Regions from separate parts of the Massilia sp. TSP1-1-2 genome, predicted to be linked through region 4. Evidence: predicted binding sites of a transcription regulator. Region 4 holds the regulator's gene; each other region holds the start of a gene.

Region 1 (2,200 bases), on a different contig from region 4:
CGACCGTTTCGTTCACTGGCGTTTCCACCACGCGTTGATAGACGCGCACACCGCCACGCTGCACCTCGCGCTTGCCCACCTTGAGTTCTTCCTGGATCACGGGAATGGCAGTGGTGTCGGCGGCGCGCTGCTGGGAATCCTGGTATTGCGTACCTTGTATGCCGGAACCCTGCAGCGGCCGCTGGCCTGCCTGCATGTCTGACTGCATTCCCGACTGCATGCCTGACTGCGCGCTGGCCTGCTGCGCCATGCCCGACGCTTGCTGCATGGCGCCGGCGCCCATGCGCATGCTGTCCTGGCCGCCGGTGGCGCCCGCCCCCCATTGCTGCGCATGCTCGTCGATGTCAACCGGGCCGTAGCGCTCCACAATGTCGGCCGCGCGCTCAACTTCAGGTTCGCTGTCGGCCGTCAGCGTGAGCACGTAGTGGCCACGGTTGACGGCATCGGAGTACATTTGGGCGTCGGTGCTGCGGTCTGCGCCAAAAATGTCGCCAAAAAAATTCTTGATGCTCGCGCCGATGGAGTTGTCCTTGGTCGCCGCGCCGGCGCTGGCGGAGCTGCCATGTGCGGACCCGCTTTCCAGGCTGGTCTGGCCGGTGGGGTCGCCTTCGGACAGGCGCGCGACGCTGCGGGAAAAGCCGGACGCGACCAGATCTTCCAGCGCCGTTTGTGCATCGCTGCGGTTGTCAAAGACGGCGATCAGTGTGTGTTGCATGATGTGTACCTCCGTTTGTAGAATTGACTTCGGGTTCAGGGCCTTCGTCGAATCGTTCGATGGAGACATGCTCCGAGCGCAAGACGACGGTGTCGGAAAAAGGTTCTGCATGCGCGGTGCGCGTGATGTGAACCTCTTCCTTGATGCGCAAACGTTTTTCCACTACCAGGACTTCCTCGAGAATGGGCACAATCCATGTGTCGCCGTCCTGACGCGCCGTTGGCGCTTCAGAGAGGGACACTATTTTGTCGACCGGAACTCGCCTGACGCTGACAACGTCGCGCAGCAGGGACTGGTCGATGCGGTGATCCTGTTCGCTTACTGTCTTGTGAATGCGCACGCCACGGCCGGTGTCGATTTGGCGCACTGAGACCTGTACTTCTTCGCGCGCAATTGGCAGCACGAACGGCTGCGCAACGGTGCCGTCGTTTGCCTGCGTTGGAGGGTTCGTTGCCATTCAAAAAGCTCCTTTGAAATCGCCGCTACACCAGCAATCTACAGTAAGCCAAACCCCACACCAGCGGCACACGTTTGACGCCGATCAAGCCCCAATTTGACACGCGTAAGAAGCTGGCGTTTCACTGACAGCAGGAGCCGCGCCATGTCCCTACACGTCGGGCAGGACCGCAGGAAAGACTTGCAAAAGCGAACTGACTTTGCCGTGCTCTACCATGAGCCGCCCGAGCCGCCCACCAATATTGACCGCATGCTGCACGCCATGATGGGCCAGTTCACGCAGGGCATTTCGCCCACCAGCCTCGCGCTCGCCTGGCTTGACTGGGGCATGCACTTGGCACAGTCACCCGGCAAGTGGGGCTTGCTGGTCGAAAAGGCGATCAACAAGGATTTACGCTGGCTCGGCTACGCCGCCCGCGCCGCGTTGGGCAACACTGAGCCGGTCATCGAGCCGCTGCCGCAGGACCGACGCTTTCGCGGTCCCGCATGGCAGCAGTGGCCGTACAACCTGATGCAGCAAGCCTTCCTGCTTAATCAGCAGTGGTGGTACAACGCTACCACCGGCATCGACGGTGTCACGCGGCATCACGAACAAGTGGTCTCATTCTCGGCCCGCCAGCTGCTTGACCTGTTCTCGCCAGTCAATTTCATCGCCACCAATCCGGACGTCTCGGCCGCGGCGCTGGCCGAAGGGGGCGCCAATTTCGTGCGCGGCGCAATCAACTTGGCCGAAGACAACCAGCGCCGGCTCAGCAACGCTGCACCAGCCGGGTCCGAGGCCTACCGCCCCGGGATCGAAGTTGCGGCCACGCCCGGTCGAGTCGTGTTCCGCAATCGCCTGATCGAGCTGATCCAATATGCGCCCGCCACCGACACCGTGCGCGCAGAGCCTTTGCTGATCGTGCCAGCCTGGATCATGAAGTACTACATCCTCGACTTGTCTGCGCACAATTCCCTGGTGCGCTATCTGGTTGGGCGCGGACACACCGTATTCATGATTTCCTGGCACAACCCGACCGCAGCAGACCG
Region 2 (2,200 bases), on a different contig from region 4:
AGAGCGCCAGGGTGCCGGTTGCCGCGTCATAGGTGTTGGTGCGCAGTTCGGTCTTGACCATGACGTCGATTTTGCCCTTGTCGCCGGCGTCGAGCTCAACGTACTTGCGCGAGAGCGTGCGTTCGGCGAGCAGGTCTTGCAAGGCGAGCGCCTCGCGGTGCAGCCAGTCGGCCGACCAGTCGGGCGCGACGTAGCTGCCGTGGCCCCAGACGGTGCCGAGCTGCTGGCCGCCGGCCATGAGCCATGCCTGCTGGCCGTATTGGACGTTATCTTTCGAGAAGAGCACAGTTCCGTCGGTACTGCGGACCTGCATCGGGATGGGCGGCGCCTCAAGGTAAATTTCACGGCCGACCCAGCCAAGGGCGGCAAATGAAAGTACGCAGATGACAGCTAGCCATGTCCATAGTTTGCGCGTGGCGTGCATGATGTTCCTTCTGATGTTGTAGTGATGGAGTGAGTACTAAGATGCATTCTATTTGCATCTTTTATTCGGTGCAAAGATTATGTAGGGCTAAAATTGATCCAGTTTAGGTTTTTCCGCAGTAGTGGTGGCGGGGGTGCGCGGTCGGGGTTGGCGGCACTGGCACGCCAGAACGTGCATGCCAGATAGCGCCAGGAGAGCGGATCTTATCGGCATTGCGCGGGAATTGCCCATGATGTAGATCAAATTTCCGGAAGAACACGTGGCACGTGCAAATATAGTTGCGCAGCGCACGATTCGGCTTGCCGCGCTTCGCAGGCGTGACTACCATGATTGCCGAATAGAAGCAATTGACGCCGCTGTCTGCGGCGAAAACAGGAGAACGACCATGGGAAACAACGATGCGACAGGCTTGAAGGGCGCGCCCTCGTCGGCAGTCCATTTCGACGCCGCGCTGATTGCAAAAATGAGCCAGCAGGGTCCGCGCTATACGTCCTACCCGACCGCCGACCGCTTTCGCGCCGGCTACGGCCATGCCGAGTATGCCGCCGTGGTGGCGGGCCTGGGCCAGGGCGCCGCGCGATTGCCGCTGTCGCTCTATCTGCACATCCCGTTTTGCGAGTCGCTGTGCTACTACTGCGCCTGCAACAAGATCATCACCAAGGAACACGACAAGGCGGCCATCTACCTCGATTACCTGAAGCGCGAAATCAGCCTGCAGGCAGCCTTGCTTGGCAGCGAACAGCGGGTCGAGCAGCTACACTTGGGCGGCGGCACGCCGACCTACCTGACCGACGCGCAGATGGCCTCGCTCATGGAGCACCTGCGCAGCTGCTTTACCTTTGCCGACGACGATAGCGGCGAGTATTCGATCGAGATCGATCCGCGCACCGTAGACCCGGAGCGCATTCGCTCGCTGCGGCGCCAGGGTTTCAACCGCGTGAGTCTGGGCGTGCAGGACTTTGACCCGGAAGTGCAAAAAGCGGTCAACCGCATCCAGCCCGACGCCCTGACGCACGACGCGATCAGCGCAGCGCGCGCGGCCGGTTTTCGCTCGATCAGCATCGACCTCATTTACGGCCTGCCCAAGCAAAGCTTGAAGACCATCGGCGAGACGCTGACCAAGGTGGTGGCGGCCAGCCCGGACCGCATCTCGATCTACAATTACGCGCACATGCCGCAGCTGTTCAAGTCGCAGCGCCTGATCGTCGACGCCGACCTGCCCACCGACCATGACAAGCTGGCCATGCTGGGCCTGTGCATCGAGCGCCTCACCGCAGCCGGCTACGTCTACATCGGCATGGACCATTTCGCCAAGCCCGACGACGAGCTGGCCGTGGCCCAGCGCAGCGGCCAGCTGCACCGCAACTTCCAGGGTTACTCGACGCACGCCGATACCGATATGGTTTCGTGCGGCGTGTCGGCCATCAGCGCCGTGGGCGAGTCGTACTGCCAGAACGAAAAATCGCTGGAGCGCTATTACGCCGGGCTTGATGCGGGCCACTTGCCGGTGGCGCGCGGGATTGAACTGACGCCGGACGACGTTATCCGGCGCGACGTGATCGGACGCCTGATGTGCGACTTTGCGCTGAGCGTGCGGTCGGTGGAGCATGCGCACGGCATCGACTTTGCTCTCTACTTTGGCCCGGAACTGGCGCGCCTGCGCGAGTTCGAGGCTGACGGCCTGCTCACGGTGCAAGACGCCGCGCTGACCGTCACGCCGGCCGGGCGCCTGCTGGTGCGCAACCTGTGCATGGTGTTCGACAAATACTTCGGCAG
Region 3 (2,200 bases), on a different contig from region 4:
GGGACAATTGCGACTCCACTTCGGGCACCGCGCGGCTTTGCTCTTCAAGGCGGGCATGGCGCGCGCTGTATTCGAGCACCCGCACGCGGATAGCCGCGATCCGGGCGTCGGCCTCGGTCAGCGCCACCTTGAGCTGCTGTAGCATGGGACTGTAGTTGCGGCCCGGGTCGCTGTCGGACAGCGGATGCCGGCTTTCCTCGACCTTGCGCGCTTCGAGCTGGCCGAGCAGGCGGCGGGCGGCGACGATGTCGGGATGCTGCTCCGTGTATTGCAGGCGCAGCATGTCGAGATTCTTGTTGACCGTGTCGATGCGGGCGTCGAGCTCTGGATTATTGATGCGCACCTTGCCGCCACGCTTGGGGGCGTCGCCGCGGATCTGGGCAGCGATGGCCTGGCGCGTCTGTTCGGCCTCGGCCAGTTCGAGGCGCGCCGTGCCGAGCGCGTCGGCAGCTGCAGCGAGCTGGGCGCTGTAATCGGCGCCCAGGCGCGGCAACAGCCCGGCGTTGCGCAGCTTGAATTGCTTGACCGAGTTCTCGGCCGCCACCAGGCGCTGCTCGTAGCTGTTGATTTGTTCGTCGATGAACTGGACAGCCTGCTGCGAATCGTTCTTCTTGCCCTTGAAACTGCCTTCGACAAAGATGGTCAGCAGCGACTGCACCACGTCGCGCACCAGCTTGGGGTTCTTGTTGGCGTAGCTGATGGTGTAGATGTCGTGGGTGTTAGTGCCGGTAATCTTGATATTGGCCATGAGCTGGGCGACCAACTCCTCCTTTTGGCGCGGCGTCGTCGCCTGCACGTCCATGTCGGTCATGCGCATGATGCGCTCAAGATTGGGTCGGCTGAGCAGCGTACGGCTCATGATCGACACTTGTTCTTCGACATTGGGCATGCTGGTCATGCCGGCCAACAGGGGTTTCAGGATGCTTTGCGTGTCCACATACACGCGCGCGCTGGTCTGGTAGTCGTTGGGCAGCGTGAAGACGGTTGCCCAGCCGGCCACGGCAACCATCCACATGATGGCGATCGCGTACCAGCGGTGTTTCCAGATGCCGCGCACGTGTGAAAGCAACTGGCTGATGAGGTCCTCCATATCGTGCGGTTCTCCGTTTGTCATGCAGCGGTTCGAAGCGCGAAGGGACTTCGCTACCCATCCGATTATATGGCCGTAGAAACCAGGAAATATTGCTAGTCACGGGGCCGTTGATTACCGTCAAAAGGCTTTTTCCTCGACCACGGCGCAGCGTTCGCCAAGAAAAAAATCCCGGACAGTGCGCGCCCTGGCCGGGTGAAAATGCCTACTGGCTGGCAGTGGCATCAGGGCTTCCAGCGGCAATCTGGCGCTCGCATCCCCAGCAGGCCCAAACCGCAACACGGAATCGAACGCCCTGGCGTGGCCACGTCCGCTTGGGCCACGATGTCGTCAGATACCCCGTCCACGCACAGCGCGGACGGGTACTGCTCACTGCGCGCTTAGGCGCTGCGGCGGCGCTTGAAGGCCGTCATGCCCAGCAAGCCTAGGCCGAAGATGGCCAAGGTGCCAGGTTCAGGCACGCTTGCGCCCTGCAGCGCATTGGCCAGCGTGTTGTGCTGCACCGTCAGCTGATAGGTGTCCTCGCCGTTGAGCAGCGGGGTGGTGGTGGTGAAAAAGCCGCTGCCGGGGTTGTAGGTGGACAGGCCGGCAAAGGTGCCGGTGCGGCTGACGTTGGCGTCGCCATTGAGCGCGCCCGGCTGGTAGGACAGTACCAGCGCGCCTGTGGTCAGATTGACAATATTCAAGCTCCACGACAAACGTGCGATGGCGTTGGTGACGGGGCCGGCGGTGGTGTAGGCCTGGGTGAACGGGGTGGCGTCAAAGGCGAACGTCATGGTGTCGGCGTCGCCCATGGTGAAACTGAACGTGGTCGAGGTGCCAACGTCGGAGTCGCCCGAAGCGGAGCCTGCCGATTGCAGCGAAGCGTCGGCGCGCGTTTGCGCGGTAGCGCCGGCAGGCCGACCGCCAACGGCGATGGCGCTGCCGGTCAGGAACTGGTCGGCGTAGCCGAAAGTGCCCGGCACCGGTGGCGGCGAGGGAAACGGGGTGTAGTCGTTTTCGCCGCGCGGTGGATTGGGCAAGCCGACGAACTGGTGGGCGACGTCGGGATTGAGGCCCGACAGGATGGAAAAATCCTGCGGCGTAGCGACCGAGGTGACGCCGTTCAGG
Region 4 (2,200 bases):
TGCTGGTGTTCGTCAAGACGCGCAAGGGTGTCGACCAACTGGTCGACACCCTGGCGGCAAATGGCGTGGCGGCCGACGCGATTCACGGCGACAAGGCGCAGCCGGCGCGCCTGCGGGCGCTGGAGCGTTTCAAGGCGGGCCAGTGCAAGATACTGGTGGCAACCGACGTCGCCGCGCGCGGGCTGGACATCGACGACTTGCCGCAAGTGGTCAATTTCGACTTACCCACCGTGGCCGAAGACTATATCCACCGCACCGGCCGCACCGGCCGCGCGGGCAATGCGGGCCAGGCGGTGTCGCTGGTATGCGCCGATGAGGTGGACTTGCTCGCCGCCATTGAAATGTTCACGCGGCAAACCCTGGAACGCATCGAAGAGCCCGGCTTTTCGCCCGAGCACCGGGTGCCGCTGACCGATACGGCAGGCCAGGTCGTCAAGAAGCCGAAGAAGGCGAAAAAGGCCAAGGTGACGGGCGATGTTTTGCACGTGGATGTCCGCTTTTTAAAAACCCGATAAGCTGCGATGAAGTATGATGCCTGAATGAATCAACCGAATCCCCCTGCAGCTGTATTAAATATCAACGTCTTGAAAGCAAGCTGCGCAGGATGCAGCATGCACCAATTATGCCTTCCCATGGGGCTCGACGAGGGCGAACTGAGTCGGCTGGACCAGATCATTGGCAAGCGCAGCCGCATTTTGCGCGACGAGCGCCTGTACCAAATGGATCAGCCTTTTCGCAGTTTGTACGCGATTCGCTTCGGCCATTTCAAGACTTACCAGGTCAATGCGGCCGGAGAACAACAGATTACGGGTTTTCAGATGGCCGGCGAATTGCTGGGGATGGACGCCATCAGCGGCGACCGCCACCATTGCGACGCAGTGGCGCTCGAGGATAGCGAAGTGTGCGAGATTCCGTTCACCCGCCTTGAAGACTTGTTCGGCCAGGTGCCGACGCTGCTGCGTCATTTTCACCGCATCATGAGCCAGGAAATCACGCGTGAACAAAACGTCATGCTATTGCTGGGCAATATGCGCGCCGAGCAGCGTTTTGCGGTGTTTCTGGTCAATTTGTCGTCGCGCTACGCGGCGCGCGGGTATTCGCCGACCAGCTTTCAGTTGCGCATGTCGCGTGAAGATATTGGCAATTATCTGGGCTTGACCATTGAAAGCATCAGTCGATTGCTGTCGCGCTTCAAAAAGCAGGGCTGGTTAAAGGTCGACAAGCGCGAAGTGACGCTGCTCGACCCGGTGATGCTCAAGGCGATGGCCGCCGGTACCGCGCAGTGCAGCCCGATGGCCTGAGTCAGGCTACCCGTAACAGTCCCCCCACATCGTCGTCGCGCACGCGACGGACCCATGGAACATTGGCTCAGTTGAACCGTTCCATTGCCGCCAATCGTCGCCCCCGCGTTCACGCGCCAGCCGTCGTTGGTCACTTGGGCCCCATGGGACCCAACGACTCAAAACGGCGCCTTTCCATCGTCCGGCACCACGATCAAATACCCCGTCAGCAAGCCGGCCAGCGTGCAAAACGTCCAGAAGAAGAAAAACCCGATGCTGTAGACCGCCATCGGCGCCAGCGACGACAGCGCTTCCGGCTCGACCCACGAGAAGAAAAAGCCTTCAGCGAGCGCCGCGGCCAGGAACGATGGCCACAGCACCGCCATCGCCAGGCGCTTCATGCCCTGCCTCATGGCGCAATGGCCGCATCGGCGTCGATCGTCATCGACTGCTGGGCCGGAAATTGCCATTCGGCAGCCAGGCGCCAGTCGCGCTTGCCCCCTTCCACATTCACCTGCCAGCGCGCCTGCTCCAGCGCCGGCAGCGGCGCCGAAAAACGCCCCTGCGCATCCGGATACACGGCGAGCAAAATGTCTTTTTCAGGCAACGTCGAATGCGCCAGTCCGATCCTGAACGGGGTCGTAACCGGCCGCCCAAAGCTGGTCAATTCGCCCTGCATCGCATGCGCGCCGGCGTTGTAGTGCAGCGCCACCGACAGGCGCTGGGCGCTGGCCACGCGGTCGCGCCGCAAGTCCTGGTTGATCGCCTTGCCCTGCTTGTAATAGTCGTCGACCACCATCGCGTCCTGGCGCGTATAGGCCAGGTAACCGGTGTAGCCGCCGGCCACCAGGACCACGGCCGGCCCGAGCATCAGCAGCCATGGCCAGCGCTGGGCATACCATGGCGGCGCCGTGCGCAGC

Evidence for each region. Region 4 encodes FNR, which switches genes on or off when oxygen is low (the NO sensors DNR and NnrR bind a similar motif). Its sites were predicted from a motif close to TTGATNNNNATCAA; they were not measured.
Region 1: the regulator FNR is predicted to act here: its motif matches at 1,247-1,260, upstream of ACP7BV_RS19605 (PHA/PHB synthase family protein).
Region 2: the regulator FNR is predicted to act here: its motif matches at 654-667, upstream of hemN (oxygen-independent coproporphyrinogen III oxidase).
Region 3: the regulator FNR is predicted to act here: its motif matches at 1,201-1,214, upstream of ACP7BV_RS19440 (XrtA system polysaccharide chain length determinant).

What each region holds. Positions count from the first base shown of each region.
Region 1 covers NZ_JAFCTU010000025.1:61,075-63,274, forward strand. The annotation lists gene ACP7BV_RS19595 (YsnF/AvaK domain-containing protein) at 1-715, opposite strand, end outside; gene ACP7BV_RS19600 (YsnF/AvaK domain-containing protein) at 687-1,172, opposite strand; gene ACP7BV_RS19605 (PHA/PHB synthase family protein) at 1,317-2,200, shown strand, end outside.
Region 2 covers NZ_JAFCTU010000017.1:8,814-11,013, reverse strand. The annotation lists gene ACP7BV_RS15710 (nitric-oxide reductase large subunit) at 1-424, opposite strand, end outside; gene hemN (oxygen-independent coproporphyrinogen III oxidase) at 810-2,200, shown strand, end outside.
Region 3 covers NZ_JAFCTU010000025.1:25,445-27,644, reverse strand. The annotation lists gene ACP7BV_RS19440 (XrtA system polysaccharide chain length determinant) at 1-1,114, opposite strand, end outside; gene ACP7BV_RS19435 (EDSAP-1 family PEP-CTERM protein) at 1,471-2,200, opposite strand, start outside.
Region 4 covers NZ_JAFCTU010000021.1:78,451-80,650, reverse strand. The annotation lists gene ACP7BV_RS17925 (DEAD/DEAH box helicase) at 1-515, shown strand, start outside; gene fnr (fumarate/nitrate reduction transcriptional regulator Fnr) at 540-1,301, shown strand; gene ACP7BV_RS17915 (hypothetical protein) at 1,460-1,681, opposite strand; gene ACP7BV_RS17910 (FixH family protein) at 1,690-2,200, opposite strand, start outside.